Regions from separate parts of the Erwinia magellanica genome, predicted to be linked through region 2. Evidence: predicted binding sites of a transcription regulator. Region 2 holds the regulator's gene; each other region holds the start of a gene.
What was found. The regulator PhoB, encoded in region 2, activates phosphate uptake and scavenging genes when phosphate is short. The targets are predictions, from matches to a motif close to CTGTCATAAAACTGNCNNAT.
Positions count from the first base shown of each region.

Region 1: a site for PhoB is predicted at 3,268-3,287, ahead of ugpB (sn-glycerol-3-phosphate ABC transporter substrate-binding protein UgpB). Genes of this name have one in related genera too.
Region 3: a site for PhoB is predicted at 1,772-1,791, ahead of serA (phosphoglycerate dehydrogenase). Genes of this name have one in related genera too.

Region 1 is NZ_JBCHVC010000004.1:127,106-133,551, forward strand. Features, by position in the region: gene ugpE (sn-glycerol-3-phosphate ABC transporter permease UgpE) at 1-750, opposite strand, end outside; gene ugpA (sn-glycerol-3-phosphate ABC transporter permease UgpA) at 747-1,634, opposite strand; gene ugpB (sn-glycerol-3-phosphate ABC transporter substrate-binding protein UgpB) at 1,851-3,170, opposite strand; gene livF (high-affinity branched-chain amino acid ABC transporter ATP-binding protein LivF) at 3,463-4,173, opposite strand; gene livG (high-affinity branched-chain amino acid ABC transporter ATP-binding protein LivG) at 4,175-4,942, opposite strand; gene AAH450_RS15105 (high-affinity branched-chain amino acid ABC transporter permease LivM) at 4,936-6,210, opposite strand; gene livH (high-affinity branched-chain amino acid ABC transporter permease LivH) at 6,207-6,446, opposite strand, start outside.
Region 2 is NZ_JBCHVC010000002.1:142,611-149,056, forward strand. Features, by position in the region: gene AAH450_RS07730 (AAA family ATPase) at 1-3,210, opposite strand, end outside; gene sbcD (exonuclease subunit SbcD) at 3,207-4,430, opposite strand; gene phoB (phosphate response regulator transcription factor PhoB) at 4,630-5,319, shown strand; gene phoR (phosphate regulon sensor histidine kinase PhoR) at 5,343-6,446, shown strand, end outside.
Region 3 is NZ_JBCHVC010000005.1:239,383-245,828, forward strand. Features, by position in the region: gene AAH450_RS17990 (LysR family transcriptional regulator ArgP) at 1-672, opposite strand, end outside; gene rpiA (ribose-5-phosphate isomerase RpiA) at 871-1,530, shown strand; gene serA (phosphoglycerate dehydrogenase) at 1,835-3,070, shown strand; gene AAH450_RS18005 (5-formyltetrahydrofolate cyclo-ligase) at 3,198-3,785, opposite strand; RNA gene ssrS (6S RNA) at 4,086-4,269, opposite strand; gene zapA (cell division protein ZapA) at 4,312-4,641, opposite strand; gene AAH450_RS18020 (YecA/YgfB family protein) at 4,813-5,391, shown strand; gene pepP (Xaa-Pro aminopeptidase) at 5,415-6,446, shown strand, end outside.

The sequences.
Region 1 (6,446 bases), on a different contig from region 2:
CACCAGATTCCACTGGGTCGATCCGTCACCGTTACCAATCATGCTGCGGATACCGGCCACGGCGGTGCCGAGATCGGCTTCACTGATAATCAACAGCGGCCACATATACTGGTTCCAGCCATAGATAAAGGTGATCACAAACAGCGCCGCCAGGTTCGTTTTTGACAGCGGCAGCACAATGTCCCAGAAGAAGCGCATTGGACTGGCGCCGTCGATGCGCGCCGCCTCAATCAGCTCATCCGGCAAGGTCATAAAGAACTGGCGAAACAGAAAGGTCGCGGTGGCCGAGGCCATCAGCGGCAGCGTTAAGCCGCTGTAGCTGTCGAGCATATTGAGGTTGGAAATCACCTCCACCGTGGGGAAAATGCGCACTTCAACCGGCAGCATCAGGGTGATAAATATCATCCAGAAAAAGAGCGAGCGCAGCGGAAAACGGAACCAGACCAGCGCAAAGGCTGAAAGGATCGATACGGTGATTTTCCCGGCGGTAATGCTCAACGCCATAATGGCGCTGTTCATCAGCATCCGGCCAAAGGGCGCGCTGTTCTGCGCCACGCCGTGCTGCCAGATATTGGCCATGTTATCCAGCAGATGCGTGCCAGGGATCAGCGTCATCGGCACCTGAAACACTTCACTGTTGCTGAGGCTGGCAGCCACAAAGGCGACGTAAAGCGGAAACAGTACGGTAAGAATGCCTAATCCCAGCAGGGTATGGCTGAAAATGGTCAGCCCGCGACGGTGCTCAATCATTGGTAACGTATCCTCTTTTCAACGTAGCGGAACTGGATCACCGTCAGAAGGATGACCAGCACCATCAGCACCACCGATTGTGCGGAAGATGAAGAGAGATCGAGTCCGGCAAAGCCTTCACGGTAAATTTTATAAATCAGCGTGGTGGTGGACTGCACCGGCCCGCCGCCCGTAGCGGCATCAATCACCGGGAAGGTATCGAAGAAGGCGTAGACCAGGTTCACCACCACCAGGAAGAAGCCAACCGGGGTGATCAGCGGCAGGGAGAGCTGAAAAAACCGCCGTACCGGCCCGGCTCCATCAATGGCCGCCGCTTCGGTCAGCGATTTCGGAATGGATTGCAGCGCGGCAAAGAAGAATAAAAAGTTGTAGCTCATCTGCTGCCAGACGGAAGCCAGCACCACCAGCAACATCGCCTGGCCGCTGTTCTGCGCATGGTTCCAGTCGTAGCCAATCAATCGCAGGAAATGGGTAATTAATCCCAGGCCAGGACTGAACAGGAACATCCACAACACGGCGGCCACGGCGGGCGCTACCGCATAAGGGAGTAAAAACAGTGTCTGGTAGAAGCGCTTGAGGCGCAGGACGTGATCCACCAGGGCGGCGAAAAAGAGCGAGACCAGCAGGCCAATAACCGTGACCAGGCCGCTGAAGATCAGGGTGGTCAGGAAAGAGTCGAGATAGTACTCATCCCCCATCAGGCGTTTGAAGTTCTCCATGCCGACAAAGGTGCTGGAAAGGCCAAAGGGATCGACGCTCTGTACCGAATACCACAAGGCTTCACCGGCAGGCCAGAGGAAGAAAATCGTCGTAATCAGCAGCTGGGGCAGCACCAACAGATAAGGCAGCCAGCGCGAGCGAAATACGGGACGGGAAGAAGACATAGGGTCGCTCTGAAATAGGTGGAGGCGGTAAAAAGCCGTCAGGCAGAAAACGGACTACGATGAAAGCGGCAATCAGGGGCAGCACGCCGGAAGGACAGGGTTTTATCCATTGCAGCCTGACAGCCGCCTCCCTGCGGCTGACGCCCGGCTTATCTGTCCCTTCTGGCGCTTAATCACTTCTGTAGTGCCGGATAAACCCGGCCCTGAAGTGAGCGCCTACTGCTTAACCGTCTGATCGAAGCGGCGCAGCAGCAGGTTTCCACGGGTTACCGCATTATCCAGCGCAGCCTGTGGGGTTTTCTTGCCGGTCCAGACGCTTTCCAGCTCTTCGTCCACAATGGTGCGGATCTGCGGCATGTTGCCCAGACGCAGACCTTTGGTAAAGGAGAGTGGCGGCTTGTTCAGCATCTGACGGGTAGCGATATCCGCGCCCGGATTCTTGTCATAGAAGCCCTGTTTGCGGGTCAGCTCATAGGCGGCGGTGGTAATCGGCAGATAGCCGGTTTTCTGGTGCCATTCCGCAGCGATTTCCGGTTCAGCCAGGAACTGCATAAACTCGGCAACGCCTTTGTAGGTGCCCGCATCTTTGCCTTTCATCACCCACAGGCTTGCTCCGCCGATGATGGCATTCTGTGGCGCGTTGGGGACGGTTGCGTCGTAAGGCATCATGCCTACGCCGTAATTAAATTTGGCGTAGTGGCGGATATCCGCCAGCGAACCGGAAGAGGCGGTGGTGATGGCGCAGTCGCCGTTATAGAACTTGGCGGTAGACTCATCTTTACGGCCAAAGTAGGTGAACTCGCCCTTCTTGTTCATCTCCTGTAGCATTTCGATGTGACGAACCTGCACCGGCTTGTTAAATTCCAGCACCGCATCAGTGCCGTCAAAGCCGTTGTTTTGGGTCGCCACTGGCAGACCATGCCAGGCGCTGAAGTTTTCGATCTGGATCCAGCCCTGCCAGCCGCTGGCGTAACCGCAGTTCATGCCTGCTTTACGCAGCGCAGCGGTATCCTTCTCCAGCTCCTGCCAGGTTTTTGGCGGCTGTTCCGGGTTCAGGCCCGCTTTTTTAAAGGCATCTTTGTTGTAATAAAGTACCGGCGTGGAGCTGTTAAACGGCTGAGAGATGAGGTGGCCATTCGCGTCGCTGTAATAGCCCGCCACGGTCGGCACAAACTGCTTCTCATCGAACTCAATGCCCGCATTTTTGAACACATCGTAAACCGGCACGATAGCTTTAGAGGCCATCATGGTCGCCGTACCCACTTCGTAAACCTGCAAAATAGCGGGCGCTTTACCCGAACGCACGGCGGCAATCCCGGCGGCCAGGCTCTGCTCATAATTGCCTTTGTAGGTTGGCACGATTTTGTAATCGGGATGAGATTCGTTAAAGCGTTTTGCCAGTGAATCCACTTCCACACCCAGCTCCCCTTCCATTGAGTGCCAGAAAGGGATCTCGGTGGCTGCCAGAGCGTGGCCGCTAAAGGTCACTCCCAGTACCATGCAAAGTGTGGTTTTACGGAATGAGAACGATGTCATATCGGTTTCCTGTGCCCGGTGTCATTCGCGCGATCTCGCGCATTTTTAGTGTTCGGGAGGTAAAATGACACGGAAAAATGACAGAAAAATAACGGGTTTATGACGGATACGTGACAGGCAGGTGACAGCAACATCACTCGCTGATAAAAGCACGAAAGGCATCCCTGGTAACAGCCCGGCTCGCGTTGCAGGTGGCGCGAGCCGCTTTATTCACTCGCTATGCGCTCGTTTTATCCTTGTTAACGATCGTAAAAATAAAAGGCCAGCAGACGCTGGCCTTTTGCTTACAGCGTCAGCCGCCCAGATAGGCGCTGCGCACCGCTTCGTTAGCCAGCAGCGCATCACCGGTATCTTCCAGTACCACGTGACCGTTTTCGAGCACATAGCCCCGGTCTGCCAGCTTCAGCGCCTGATTGGCGTTCTGCTCCACAAGGAAGATGGTCATCCCCTCCTGACGCAGCTGTTCAATGGTATCGAAGATCTGCTGAATGATAATCGGGGCCAGCCCCAGCGAAGGTTCGTCCAGCAGCAGCAGGCGCGGCTGGCTCATCAGCGCCCGGCCTATCGCCAGCATCTGTTGCTCACCGCCCGACATGGTACCGGCACGCTGTACGCGGCGCTCATAAAGGCGCGGGAACAGCTCATAAACCCGCTTGATCCGCGTCTGATACTGCTGGCGATCGGCAAAAAAGCCGCCCATGGCCAGGTTTTCTTCCACGGTCATGCGGGAAAATACGCGCCGTCCTTCCGGTACAATCGCAATTGCTTCACGCATGATGCGCGCCGTTTGCCACTCGGTAATCGCCTTACCGTCAAAAGTAATCGAGCCTTGAGTGGCGCGCGGTTCGCCGCAAAGCGTGCCCAGAAGGGTGGTTTTGCCTGCGCCGTTTGCGCCAATCAGCGTCACTATCTCGCCCTGATTGATTTGCAGGCTCACGTTGTGCAGCGCCTGGATCTTGCCGTAGTGCGCGCTGACGTTATCCAGTGAAAGCATCGGGTTCATATCAGGCTTCTCCCAGGTAGGCGCGGATCACGTCCGGGTTATTACGGATCTCTTCCGGCGTGCCGTTGGCCAGCGGCGTTCCCTGGTTAACCACGTAAATACGGTCTGAAATACCCATTACCAGTTTCATATCATGTTCAATCAACAGTACCGAGACGTTGTGTTCGCCCCTCAACTCCGCAATCAGCTCATCCAGCTCGTGCGTTTCTCTGGGGTTCAGTCCGGCGGCAGGCTCATCCAGCATCAGGATCTCTGGCCGGGTGACCATGCAGCGGGCAATTTCCAGGCGGCGCTGCTGGCCGTAAGCCAGGTTCCCCGCCTGACGATTCGCCATCTCCAGCAGACCAACGCGATCGAGCCAGCTGGCGGCGCGATCCAGCGCATCACTCTCTGCCTTGCGGAACGCAGGCGTCTTCAGCAATCCGGCAAACACGCCGCTTTTGAGATGCTGATGCTGCGCCACCAGCAGGTTTTCAATCACCGTCATTTCACGGAACAGACGCACGTGCTGGAAGGTCCGCACGATGCCCATCCGGGCAATTTTCTGCCCTGGCAGACCAGCAAGCTGCCTGTCGCCCAGCATAATGCTGCCGCCCGTCGGGCGATAGAAACCGGTCAGACAGTTAAAGACGGTGGTTTTACCGGCACCGTTTGGGCCGATTAACGACACAATCTCTTTATGGCGCAGCTCCAGCTCCACGTTGTTCACGGCGAGCAGGCCGCCAAAGCGCATCATCAGGCCATTTACGGCTAACAGCGGCTTCATGATGGCTCTCCTTTTGCCACACTCTTCAGCTTCAGGTGAGGCCGCTTCATCGGCAGCAGCCCCTGCGGACGCCAGATCATCATCAGCACCATCAGGCCACCCAGCACCAGCATGCTGTATTCATTCAGATCGCGCATCAGCTCGCGGGAAACTACCAGCAGTACCGCAGCCAGGATAACGGCAAACTGCGACCCCATGCCACCCAGCACCACAATCGCCAGCACAAAGGCGGACTCGGCAAAAGTGAACGATTCAGGGCTGACAAACCCCTGACGCGCGGCAAACAGGCTCCCGGCAAAACCGGCAAACGCGGCGCTGATGGTGAATGCCGTCAGCTTAATACGCGTTGGGCTAAGGCCCAGCGAACGGCAGGCAATTTCATCTTCACGCAACGCTTCCCAGGCCCGGCCCAGCGGCATACGCAGCAGGCGGTTGATCACAAACAGCGTGATCACCACCAGCAGCAGCGCCACCATATAGAGGAAGATAATGCGATCGCTGGGGTCGTACTTCAGGCCAAAGAAGTGGTGGAAGGTATCCCAGCCGCCGTCGCGCACGCTGCGGTTGAATTCCAGACCAAACAGCGAAGGTTTTGGGATCTGGCTGACACCGTTGGGGCCGCCGGTGATGGCGGTATTGTTCAGCAGCAGAATACGGACGATCTCTCCGAAGCCGAGCGTCACAATCGCCAGATAGTCACCACGCAGGCGCAGCACCGGGAAGCCCAGCAGCAGGCCGAACATCGCGGCGACCAGCCCCGCTAACGGCAGGCATTCCCAGAAGCTCATGCCGTAATAGTGATTCAGCAGCGCAAAGGTGTAGGCGCCGATAGCATAGAAGCCGCCATATCCCAGCACCAGCAGGCCGGACAGGCCCACCACCACGTTCAGCCCAAGGCCGAGCATCACGTAGATCAACGTCAGCGTGGCAATATCAACCGTGCCGCGAGAGACCAGAAAAGGCCACGCGACCGCAGCAATAATCAGCAGCAGCATAAACAGTTTCTGTTTTGGCGTGGAGCCATCAATGCCCGGCAGCACCAGCGCAGGACCAGAGACTTTCTTGAGGCCTTTCTGCATCAGAGGGCGCAGCAGCTGGAAGAAAAATACCACTGCGGCACCGGTGGCAATCCAGTTCCAGCGCACGCTTCCGGCGTTATTGACCACCAGATGCGTACCGTCCAGATTGAGCCGCATGCCCATAAAGAACGCGGCCAGCACCACCAGCATCAGCGAGGAGGCGATGGCATTAAGCAGGTTGAGCTGTTTCATACTTTCTCAACCTCCGGGCGGCCCAGGATGCCGGTTGGCATCACTAACAGCACCACAATCAGCAGCGCAAAGGAGACCACATCTTTGTATTCAGTACTGAGATAGGCGGAGGTTAACGCTTCAGCAATGCCGAGGATCAGCCCGCCGAGCATCGCGCCCGGAATACTGCCGATACCGCCCAATACGGCGGCAGTAAAGGCCTTCATGCCAGCCATAAAGCCGATATAGGGATTGAT
Region 2 (6,446 bases):
GCCGTCGCGCGAGCCAATCAGCTGGTTCAGGTAGCCCCACTCTTCAACCTGTTTTTCATTTTCAGCTATCTGAGCCAGCAGATCCTGCTGCTGCTGACGGCGGGCGGCATCGCTGTTGAGCTGCTGGCGCGTTTCACCCTGTTGACGGGCATTTTCCCGCAGCTGCTGCGACAGGCTGGCAACAACTTCACCCAATCCCTCTGCCTCTTCCGGCATATCCTCTGGTTTTGCCCGCAGGAGGTTTTCCAGCGTCTGTTGCGCCTGGCGCAGCAGCACAGCCGTTTGCTGACGCCGCTGATCATGCTCTTTTTGTAACGCCCGCAGCCGTAGCATCTGTTGCTCATCAAGCAGCGCTCCGATAAAGGCCGCTTCATCCGGGAAGGGGCTGGCTGACAGCGCTTCGGTTAGGGCGTGCTCAGCTCTCTTCAGACGTTGAGACAGCACGACAGCGTGTTCATTCAGTGAATTATGCTGTCCGTTCAGGGTATTTAACTGGTTCTGTAGCGTCTGCCACTGCTTAAGGCAGGTTTCGCTGCGCTCTGCGTACTGTTTTGAGTCGGCGCGGAGCTGTTGCTGAACCTCCACGGTGGCCCGTTCGCCAAACAGCGTAAGGCGTTCTTCCCTGAGTTTTTCCAGCGATTCGCGATCGGTTTTAAGGCGCTGTTCCAGCAGCGTCAGTCGGCTCTGTTCGCTGGCTATCTCTTCCGTCAGCGCCTGCTGCTGGGTGACCAGCGTGGTGAGCTGAGGAAGGAGGTCAGTTAGCGCCTGCTCTGTCTGTAACCATTGCTGCCACTCATTTTCACGATCTGCAAGCCACGTCTCCTGCTGGCCTGGTTGCGGCAACGCTAAACCTGCTTCATTGAGAGAGGCCTGCAACAGGTTGCGCTGCTGGTTAACGCTCTGCTGCTCCTGTGCCAGCAGGCTCTCCTGCTCTTCCAGTGCCTGTTGCGCAGTAAGCAGTTGCTGACCCATCAGCTGTTGCTGCTGCTGCAAAGTCAGCAACGCATTCTGCTGTTGCGTAACAGCGTCTTTGTGCTGTTGCAGCTCGCGCGCGCTTTGCTGCATCCTTTGCAGGATGGATTGCTGTTCTGTTTCCAGCCGCTCCTGTTCTGCCAGCCACGCCTGCACTTGTTCAGCCTGTTCTGGCGTCAGCGTAAGGGAGAGGGCGGAGATAACCGTCTGCCACTGCGCGCGCAACTGCGCGGCTTCCCGTTGATCCTCTTCCGCCGCCTGCTGCTCTTTTTCCGCCAGCGCGAGCAGGTTTTTCAACTGTTCGCGCTTCGCCGTGCCCCGATCTTTTAGCTGCTCAACCTCGCTTTTCAGCCTGGCCAGACGCTGCTGGTTTTCAGAGGGTTCAAGCGCCTGATAATCGGCCACTGCCGGATGTTCGCAGGAGCCGCAAAGCGGACAGGGCTGTCCCGCTTCAAGCAGGGCACGCTGCTGCTCCAGGCTGGCTATCCGCTTCTCCAGTTCACAGCGCTTCTCCAGATCCTGAAGATGCTGATACTTCTCTTTCCAGCTGCTGCGCAGCGCTTCCAGCTCTAGCGTTTCCTGCTGTTGCCGTTTCAGGCTCTCTTGCTGGCCTGCCTGGTGGCGTGCCAGGCGGGCCGCCAGCTGTTGCCACTGCGCAGAGAGCAGAGCCAGCTGTTGCCGTTGTGATCGCTGCTGGTTGAGCCGTGCCAGCGACTGTTCCAGCTCACTTTCGGCATGCTGCTGCCGCTGCGCGGCGGCGCTCTTTTCAGCTTCGGTGAGGCGGGCCTGGGCCTGTTCCAGCAGCTGTTGCTGCGGTCTGGCCTGTTGCTCTGCCTGCTGAAGCTCTTGCCGGAGCTGAAGAACGGCTTTTCGCTGCTCATCCGTGCGCGTCTGCCGGGCTTTCAGCGCCTGTTCACTCTGCTGCTGCTGTTCAAAGCGAACACGCCACAGCGGCAGAGATTCTCCCCAGCGGGCAAAGTGCGGATGCTTTTGCTGCCATTCGCGGTTGAGCTGCTGCTGTGCCTGCTTATCACTCTGCGCCTGCTGGTTTTGTTGCAGCGTGGCCTGACGGCGGTTGAGGGATTGTTGGTACTCACTTACTTCTTTAGCAAGCCCCTCTGTTTGCTGGTTTAGCGAGGCGATGCGGTTATCCAGCGGCAGGATCGTATCGGCAATCAGCGTCTCCTGTTGCAGGCGATAAGCCTCATGCTGTTGACGCGCTTCATCGGCGGCCTTGAGCTGTTGTGTACACTCTTCAAGCTGTTGTTGCGCCAGAGCTTTTTGCTGCGAAAGCTGCTGTTGCTGGCTGTTCAGCTCGTGCCACTCCTGCTGATACTGCTCGCGCTGCTGCCAGAGCGGGCGTAACTTTTCCGCTGGTTCTGCCTGGGTAAGACGGGCCAGCTCCGTGCCATCCTGCTGCCAGGCAATTTCTGCCTGCTGGCTGGCGTGCTCCGCTTCTTTAACCGCCTGTAAGGCAGCGTGATGCTGCTGCTGCCACTGCCATAAAAAATGGTGTCGCTGGTGTTGGGAAGTAAGCGCCTGCTCCGCTGTTACAAGCTCTTCCAGGCGGGTTGTGAGGAGTAAAAGCTGTTCATCTTCCAGCAGCGCCATCCCGCTGGCCTGCGCGCGCAGGGTATCCAGCGCCGCTTTCGCCGTTTTATGGCGTTCAAACACGCTGGCAGAGAGACGGCCATAAATTTCGGTGCCGGTCAGCTCTTCAAGCAGCTCCGCGCGGCTGTTGGCGTCAGCGTTCAGAAACGCCGCAAACTCGCCCTGTGACAGCATCATCGACTTGGTAAAGCGCTCAAAATCCAGGCCGGTCAGGGCGGTCAGCATCTCCAGCTTATCTTTGACCTTATCGGCAACGATTTTATTGTCTTCGCAGCGGGCCAGCTCCACGCGGGGAGCCTGCAAGTTACCCTCTACGGCGCCACGCGCCCGGTTCTGGCTCCAGAATGCCCGCCAGGCCACCCCTTTGACCTCAAATTCCACCTCTGCCAGACATTCGGAAGTATCACGCGTCATCAGATCGTTCTGCGTCTGGGAGAGCTTACCCAGCCTGGAGGTTTCGTGATAAAGCGCCAGACAGATGGCGTCGAGCAGCGTAGTTTTGCCCGCGCCCGTCGGCCCGGTAATGGCAAACAGGCCGTTGCTGGCAAAAGGTTCAGCAGTGAAATCGATCTTCCACTCCCCCTTGAGGGAGTTGAGATTTTTAAACCGCAGCGTCAGGATCTTCATGCCTGCTCCTCGTCATCAATCTCAGTCAGCGTCTGTTTAAACAGCGTGGTGGCACGAGCCAGCCGCTCCGGCTCTTCATGCTCCTCAAGGGCCAGCCGACGACTGAACACCTCCTGCACGCTAAGCTCGCTGAGCGTCTCATTATTCTGCCGGTTGATGACCTGATCGCGCTGCTCCCGGCTGCGTCGCAGTAACACCACTTCCACAGGTAGCTTCTCCGTCAGTTCCTGAATACGACGCTGGAGATCGTTCAGCCAGGCATGGGTAGAAATTTCGATATCAAGCCACACGGTTTTGCCATCTTCACGCGGGAGGATAGCCGCAAGCTGCTGCTCAATCTCTTCCAGCGAACCTTTAATCATCTGCATGGGCTGAAATAGCGGGATCGGCAGCGTTTCAACCTTACTGAGCCTGCCGTCAGCAAAATCGACCAGGAAGACGCTTTTCTCCTTGCCCAGCTCATCAAAGCTGAGCGGAATAGGGGAGCCGCTGTAGCGGATATGGTCGCTATTGGCGATGCGCTGCGCACGATGGATATGCCCCAGCGCAATATAGTCTGCTGGCGGAAAAGCCTGAGCCGGAAAAGCATCAAGCGTGCCGATGTAAATGTCCCTCACCGCGTCACTTTTGGTGACGCCGACGGTCGTTAAATGGCCGGTGGCGATGATGGGGAGCGGCAGATTATGGCGTTCACGCACTTCCAGCGCCGCCTGCCAGCAGCGCTGGTAGTGCTGGGTTATCGCTTCCAGCAGCGTCAGCTGTTTCTCCCGGCCTGACTGGCCCGCCTTGCTGAGGGTAATATCGCGAGGGCGCAGGAAAGGGATAGCACAGAGCAGCGCGCCAGGTTTACCTTCGCGCGTGTTCAGCATCAGCACCTGTTGCGCAGGATCGTCGCTGGCTGCGGCAATGACCCTGGTATTCAGACAGGCAAGCAGCTCGCGAGATTCGTTCAGCGTGGCCACAGAGTCATGATTTCCACCCAGTACCACCAGCTCACAGCGGGTTTGCTGTAGCTTCACAACAAAACGGTTGTAGAGTTCACGCGCATAGCTGGGCGGCGCTCCCGTATCGAAGATATCACCCGCCACGATAATGGCATCTACCTGCTTTTCCACCGCCTGTTCCAGCAGCCAGTCAATAAAAGCCTGATGTTCCGCAGCACGGCTTTTGGTGTAAAAGAACTGGCCCAGGTGCCAGTCTGACGTGTGGAGTATTCGCATGGGGTCCCTCTGAGGCGTAAAGCAGTGCCGACGATTATAAACAGCCAGAGGCAAAACCCCAGACACATTGACCACTACCTTCATAAAAGTGTTATAAATCGGTGGGCTGGGGTCAGTTTTGTTCATAAAACTGTCATAAAACTGACGCATAATGGCGCCGCATATCCAGTGGCATTCCGTCACAGTAGCAGGAGCAATAATGGCTAAGCGCATTCTGGTAGTCGAAGATGAAGCCCCAATCCGTGAGATGTTGTGTTTCGTGCTGGAGCAAAATGACTATCAACCCATAGAAGCGGAAGATTATGACAGTGCGGTCAGTATGCTCATCGAACCCTGGCCTGATTTGATCCTGCTGGACTGGATGCTACCGGGGGGATCGGGCATTCAGTTTATCAAGCACCTGAAGCGTGAAGCGATGACCAGGGATATCCCGGTGATGATGCTCACGGCGCGCGGCGAAGAAGAAGATCGCGTTCGCGGTCTGGAAGTGGGTGCTGACGACTATATTACCAAGCCATTTTCGCCGAAAGAGCTGGTGGCGCGAATTAAAGCAGTGATGCGCCGCATCTCGCCAATGGCGGTGGAGGAGGTTATTGAGATGCAGGGATTGAGCCTGGATCCCTCTTCACACCGCGTGATGTCCGAGACTCAGCCGCTGGAAATGGGGCCAACGGAGTATAAGCTGCTGCACTTCTTTATGACGCACCCGGAGCGGGTCTACAGCCGTGAGCAGTTGCTTAATCATGTGTGGGGCACTAACGTGTACGTCGAAGATCGTACCGTTGACGTTCATATTCGCCGCCTACGCAAGGCGCTGGAACTGACCGGGCACGATCGCATGGTGCAGACGGTTCGCGGAACAGGTTACCGTTTCTCTGCACGTTACTGATCGTTCGCACTGGAGCCTCTACCGTGTTGGAACGCCTCTCCTGGAAGAGACTGCTGCTGGAGCTGGTACTGGCCTGCCTGCCCGCCCTGATTTTGGGGCTGCTGGTCGGCTACCTGCCCTGGCTGCTGCTGATCGCCGTGTTGGCCGTACTGGGCTGGCACTTCGCTAATTTACTCCGTTTATCCCACTGGCTCTGGATCGATCGCAGCATGACGCCACCGGCCGGTCGCGGCAGTTGGGAGCCTCTCTTTTATGGCCTTTACCAGATGCAGGCGAGAAATCGTCGGCGTCGGCGCGAGCTTGGCCACCTGATTAAGCGTTTTCGTAGCGGAGCGGAGTCCCTGCCCGATGCCGTGGTACTTACCACAGAAGAGGGAACCATCTTCTGGTGCAACGGCCTGGCGCAGCAGATGCTGGGGCTGCGCTGGCCGGAGGATAACGGTCAGAACATCCTTAACCTGCTTCGTTACCCCGAATTCACCCGCTACCTCCGCCAGCGGGATTTTTCCCGGCCATTGACCCTGGTGCATAACAGCCATCGCCAACTTGAATTCCGCGTAATGCCCTATTCAGAAGGACAGTGGTTGCTGGTGGCGCGTGACGTGACGCAGATGCATCAATTGGAAGGCGCCCGCCGTAACTTTTTCGCTAACGTCAGCCATGAACTGCGTACGCCGTTAACGGTGCTACAGGGTTATCTGGAGATGATGAATGATTCCGGAATGGAAGGGCCGCTGCGGGATAAAGCGCTGCATACAATGCAGGAGCAGACCCGCCGTATGGATGGTCTGGTGAAACAGCTGCTGACGCTGTCACGCATTGAAGCCGCGCCAGCGCTCGATCTCCAGGAAAAAGTCGAGGTGCCGTTAATGCTGAAGCTGTTACAGCGTGAAGCGGAAACTTTGAGTCAGGGGCGGCACGAAATCCATTTCCACAGCGACCAGCATCTGCGGGTATTCGGCAACGAAGAGCAGTTGCGAAGCGCCATCTCCAACCTCGTTTATAACTCGGTTAACCATACGCCGCCCGGTACGCGCATTGATATCAGCTGGCAGGAAACCGCGCAGGGGGCGCTGTTTAAGGTGAAGGATAATGGTCCCGGCATTTCACCTGAGCATATTCCCCGC
Region 3 (6,446 bases), on a different contig from region 2:
AGAAGAGTTGACGATGTGACAGGGGACGCTGCCTGGCGACAGGTCAAAGTTCTGCTGCAAAAACGCCTGATGCATATCATCCAGATGGTCAAACGCCACCGCAGGCGCTTTCAGCAGGGCAGATCGGGTTACGCCGTTGGGAAAATAGCGTGCGGCGAACTCTTTCGAGCCGACAAACAGGTAATCCAGCGCGCCGAGCTGATCAACCAGACAGCTTGGCAGCGGCTGCGGCTGGATACTCACGGCCCCAACTACTTCCCCGCGACGCAGGCGCTCCTGGGTACGGCTCTCATCCTCTACCTGCAAATTCAGGCGGACCGGCGAGTCCGTTAACACGGTTTTCAGCGCCGGGAGCAGCCAGGTGGCCAGACTGTCGGCGTTGACCGCCAGCGAGAGCAGCAGAGGCGTGGTTCCGCCGTTTTCATCACCCAGCCATTGCTCCTCCAGCAGCTCGACCTGGTGCAGCAGCGCCAGCAGCTTTTGTCCCTGCTCAGTGGGGCGCGGCGGCACGGTACGTACCAGCAGCGGCTGACCAAACATATTTTCCAGCTGTTTGATTCGCTGGGACACAGCCGACTGAGTGATACAAAGCTTTTGTGCTGCGCGCTCAAAGCCGCGCTCGCGAATGACGGCATCCAGCGCCTGAAGCGTTCGATAATCCGGGCGTTTCATTGTGGGTATAAACTCTCTTTCAGGTGTGGAAACTGCACTATGCCATAAATTTGCCATTTTCCCCCAGGGCAATAATCACTTTATCGCTTTGTGGGCCGGCTTCCAAACTGCCAACAAATGCCGCGTGAAGGCGGTGATTTCTGACCGGGTTGTTTTATACTGGCGGCACACTTAAGCCCTTCGGAATTGAAACTGACCATGACACAGGATGAACTGAAAAAGGCCGTTGGCTGGGCCGCGCTGGACTATGTCTCTCCAGGCACCATTGTTGGCGTAGGAACGGGTTCCACTGCCGCGCATTTTATCGATGCATTAGGCTCTATCCGGCATCAGATTGAGGGGGCAGTCTCCAGCTCGGAGGCCTCTACCGAAAAGCTGAAAGCGCTGGGCATTCCGGTCTTCGATCTCAATGAGGTGGATTCTCTCTCTGTCTATGTTGATGGCGCGGATGAAATCAACGGCATGATGCAGATGATCAAAGGCGGCGGCGCAGCCTTAACGCGGGAAAAAATTATCTCTGCCGTTGCGGATAAGTTTGTCTGCATCGCGGATGAATCCAAGCAGGTAGATGTGCTGGGCCGCTTTCCGCTGCCGGTGGAAGTGATCCCTATGGCGCGCAGCTATGTGGCGAGAGAACTGGTTAAGCTGGGTGGCCTGCCGGAATACCGTCAGCATGTGCTGACCGATAACGGCAATATCATCCTCGACGTGCATAATCTGAAAATCCTTGACGCGGTTGCGCTGGAGAGGGCCATCAATGCGCTGCCTGGCGTGGTGACGGTAGGGCTGTTTGCGGCGCGTTCAGCCGACATTGCCCTGATCGGCACGGCCAATGGTGTTAAGACCATACAAAAATGATCTTACCGGCGCCGGAGCGGCGTCGGGTCATTGCAGCTAAAAAAACATCTTTTATGAGTGCAATGAAATTTGGTGACTTATGTCACATAACAGACCCCCGCAGGGTAATCCTGCTGATCCTGCCGCGCGCACCATGATTATCTGCCGAAATGTGCTGCCGCTCCCCGTCGCCATGCTACCGTGCAGGCAATCGTTTGTATTGCCGCAGAGCGAAAATTTGATATTTTGACAGAAGGCTAACTTATGCCCGGGTTAAGACAGGGGTAAGCTGGCACATCTGAAGTCTGCTAAATAGGGTCGGGAAATGGCAAAAGTATCACTGGAGAAAGACAAGATTAAGTTCCTGCTGGTGGAAGGCGTTCACCAGAGCGCGGTGGAAAACCTGCGCGCATCAGGGTACACCAACATTGAATTTCACAAAGGTGCGCTGGACAGCGAAGCGCTGAAAGAGTCGATCCGCGATGCGCATTTCATCGGTATCCGTTCGCGTACCAACCTCACTGAAGAGATTTTCGCCGCGGCGGAAAAACTGGTGGCAGTAGGCTGCTTCTGTATCGGCACCAATCAGGTTGACCTGAATGCAGCCGCTAAGCGCGGCGTGCCGGTATTCAACGCGCCATTCTCCAATACCCGATCCGTAGCAGAGCTGGTTATCGGCGAGCTGCTGTTGATGCTGCGCGGTGTGCCGGCAGCCAATGCCAAAGCCCACCGCGGCATCTGGAACAAACTGGCGGTAGGATCTTACGAAGCCCGTGGCAAAAAGCTGGGGATTATTGGTTACGGCCATATCGGTATGCAGCTGGGCGTGCTGGCAGAGAGCCTGGGCATGCACGTGTTCTTCTATGATATCGAGAACAAGCTGCCGCTGGGTAATGCCACTCAGGTTCGCCATCTCTCCGATCTGCTTAACATGAGCGATGTGGTCAGCCTGCACGTGCCGGAAACCCTCTCCACGCAGAACATGATGGGCGCAGAAGAGCTGGCGATGATGAAGCCGGGCGCGCTGCTGATCAACGCTTCTCGCGGCACCGTGGTGGATATCCCTGCACTGTGCAAAGTACTGGCAGATAAGCACCTTGCTGGCGCAGCGATTGACGTTTTCCCGGAAGAGCCGGCAACCAACAGCGATCCATTCAACTCGCCGCTGTGTGAGTTTGATAATGTGATCCTGACGCCGCACATTGGTGGATCAACGCAGGAAGCACAGGAGAATATCGGGATTGAAGTTGCCGGTAAGCTGGCAAAATATTCCGATAACGGCTCCACGCTCTCTGCCGTTAATTTCCCGGAAGTTTCTCTGCCGATGCATGGCGACCAGAGCCGTCTGCTGCATATCCACGAGAACCGCCCTGGCGTGCTGACGGCTATCAACAACATCTTTGCTGGTCAGGGCATCAACATCGCCGCCCAGTACCTACAGACAACTCCGCAGATGGGGTATGTGGTAATTGATATCGATGCGCCGCAGGATATTGCCAATACCGCGTTGCAGCTGATGAAAGCGATCCCCGGAACTATTCGCGCCCGCATGCTGTACTGAGCATAAAAAGAGGCAGAAGGTGAGTCTGACTTTCTGGCTGCCCGGCTGATACAGCCGCTTTATGCACCTGCTGGCACCAGCCAGTCAAGCCCCGGCAGATTTTCTGCCGGGGCTTTGCTTTATCTGCTTACCATTGCCAGATATGCGAAGGCGTAATGATTGCTGGCAGCGGCACATCCCACTCAGCCACCGGCAGCTCATCGACCTGCTGGCAGTCATGCGCCAGACCCACCGGTAAAAAGCCGTGCTGCTGCCAGTTTTGCAGCGTTCTGTCATAAAAGCCGCCGCCCATTCCCAGACGCTGTCCCTGCCGGTCAAAGGCCACCAGCGGCACCATCACCAGATCCAGCTCGTCCAGCGTTGCCAGGTGGCGTATATCCAGCGGCGGCTCAGGAATGTTCAGGCGATTTGGCGTCAGTAGGGTAGTGGGTTGGTAGCGGATAAAAAGAAGCTGTCCGGCAGAAAAGGGGTGAAGCACCGGCAGATAGACCTGCTGCTTGTGCTGCCAGAGTTTGGCAATCAGCGGTCGGGTACTCAGCTCGCCATCAAAAGAGAGAAACAGGGCGATTTTTTTTGCTTGCTGTAGCGGGGCGAAATTCAGCGCCCGTTCGGCGGCCTGCACCGCAGCCATCTGCTGCTGCTCTGGCGTCAGCGCACGCCGCAGATGGCGCACATGGGTACGGATATCCTGTCGGTCAAAAAGATTGAGGCTCATACATTCCCCAGGGTCAGGCTGGCTAATGGAGGTTACAGAGAAGGGTGCCACAGCTCAGACCGGAGTACGAGCCTGTCAGCATCGACTGGCTAAAAACAGCACTGAATTTTAGTGAGCAAAACCTGTTTGCAGGAAATCGGGAAGCATCAGACAGCGAGAAATTCTGGTGAGGACAGAAGCGGTAAAAGAAGGCGTTTGTAAACGAGAAAAATCGTGTTGGAAATGAGATCTCTAAAGAGGAATTTTAGCTAAGAAAACAAGGCGGTATGGCGAGAGCGCGGCAGGGATGGAACTGAGTGAGGAATCTCCGAGATGCCGCCGCAGGCTGTAACCCTTGAACCCTTGGTTCAAGGTGAGACTGCCGTCGTAACCATCAGGCTTCTCGGACGAACCGAGCTTGCACACAGGTTACAGAGCGTCAGACTCTGTTGGTATTAAATATCGGCTCAGGGGACTGGCCCGCTTGCAAACATCTCAGAGAATTTTTTTACTTCACCGTTACTCTAACATGAATAACGATGAGGTGTTATTCGAACTTGCTTCCGGTTCTTTCTGTAATACGACCCTGTTCAAGCAATGCCTGTTCAATGGTCTGTTGCAGCATCCGGATACGCTGTTCCATGTTACTGGCGTAATCGCGGGTTTTGACTTTTTCCGCAGCCAGCTCATGGCAAATGTTCAGTGCAGCGATAAAAACCAGCTGCTCGGTATTTGTGACTCTAGTGCGAACTTTTAAATCTTGCAACCGTTGATTGAGATCTTCAGCAGCCATGTTCAGCGCATCTTGCTGTTCTGGCGGACAATTTACTCGTAACGAACGGCCAAAAATTTGAATATCTACCGGTTGTGCAGACATGCCACCATCCTGACTGATTACTCTACCGCCAATCTCCCTACCGCTCAGTGGGTTGGGAGGGTAGGCGACTATAACTACGCCTTATAGAAGAAACAACCCCTTTTCTGGAATCGTTGAGGCACCTGGTGGTAGCATAACACGAACTTATCCAGCCAACGATGGCCAAAACGTATGTCACTATCAAACACAATGCCGGGCTATGATGCGCTGGCTTCAGCACTGACGCAGCAGGGCGTAGGGATGACACCTGCCGAAATGCATGGCTTACTCAGCGGAATGATCTGTGGCGGCACGAAAGAGAGCGGTTGGCAAACGCTGGTCCATGAGCTGACCAATGAAGGCATGGCTTTCTCCCAGTCGCTGGCCTTGCCGTTGCAGCAGCTGCATGAGGCCATCGGCAACACGCTTGAGGAAGAGGGTTTCCTGTTCCAGCTTTATCTGCCGGATGATGAAGATATCAGCGTGTTCGATCGCGCCGATGCGTTAGCGGGTTGGGTGAACCATTTCCTGCTGGGCCTGGGCGTCTCTCAACCCAAGCTCGACAAGGTGAAAGGCGAGACGGGCGAAGCGATAGACGATCTGCGAACTATTGCGCAGTTGGGCTACGATGAAGATGAAGATCAGGAAGAGCTGGAGCAGTCTCTGGAAGAGGTGATTGAGTACGTTCGCGTTGCGGCACTGCTCTGCCATGATACCTTCACCCACATTGTGCCCACGGCTGTGGAAGTGAAAAAACCGACCCTGCACTAAGCGGGCAATATCAGGAGAGAGGGATGACCCAGCAAGAATTCTTACGTCGTCGGCAGGCGCTGCTGAGCAAAATGGCCCCGGCCACGGCAGCGGTGATCTTTGCCGCCCCGGAAGCCACGCGCAGCAACGACAGCGAATACCCATACCGTCAGAACAGCGATTTCTGGTATTTCACCGGCTTCAACGAGCCTGAAGCGGTACTGGTGCTGATCAAAAGCGACGAGAGCCATAATCACAGCGTGCTGTTTAACCGCGTGCGTGACCTGACGGCGGAAATCTGGTTTGGTCGCCGTCTTGGGCAGGATGCCGCTCCGGAAAAGCTTGCTGTAGACCGCGCGTTACCTTTTGGCGACATCGCTGAGCAGCTGCCGCAACTGTTGAACGGTCTGGATGGCGTTTATCATGCGCAGGGGCTGTACGCCGAAGCGGATGCGCTGCTGTTTGCCGCTCTGGAAAAACTGCGGGCTGGTTCTCGCCAGAACCTGAAAGCGCCCGCCTCGGTTACCGACTGGCGCCCCATCGTCCATGAAATGCGTCTCTTCAAGTCACCGGAAGAGCAGGCTCTGCTGCGAGAAGCGGGGCGTATCAGCGCGCTGGCGCATACCCGCGCCATGCAGCAGTGCCGTCCCGGCATGTTTGAATATCAGCTGGAAGGGGAGATCCATCACGAATTTACCCGCCATGGCGCGCGCTATCCTTCCTACAACACCATCGTTGGCGCAGGCGAAAACGGCTGCATTCTGCATTACACCGAGAACGAGAGCCAGATGCGCGAAGGCGATCTGGTGCTGATTGATGCAGGCTGTGAGCTACAGGGCTATGCGGGTGATATCACGCGCACTTTCCCGGTCAGCGGTAAGTTTACGGCGCCTCAGCGCGCTGTTTATGACATTGTTCTTGAGTCACTGAACACAGCGCTAAAATTGTTTCGCCCTGGCACCAGCATCCGCGAAGTGAATCAGGAAGTGGTTCGCATTATGGTCACCGGGCTGGTGAAGCTGGGCGTGATGAAAGGTGAAGTAGAGACGCTGATTGAAGAGCAGGCGCATCGCCAG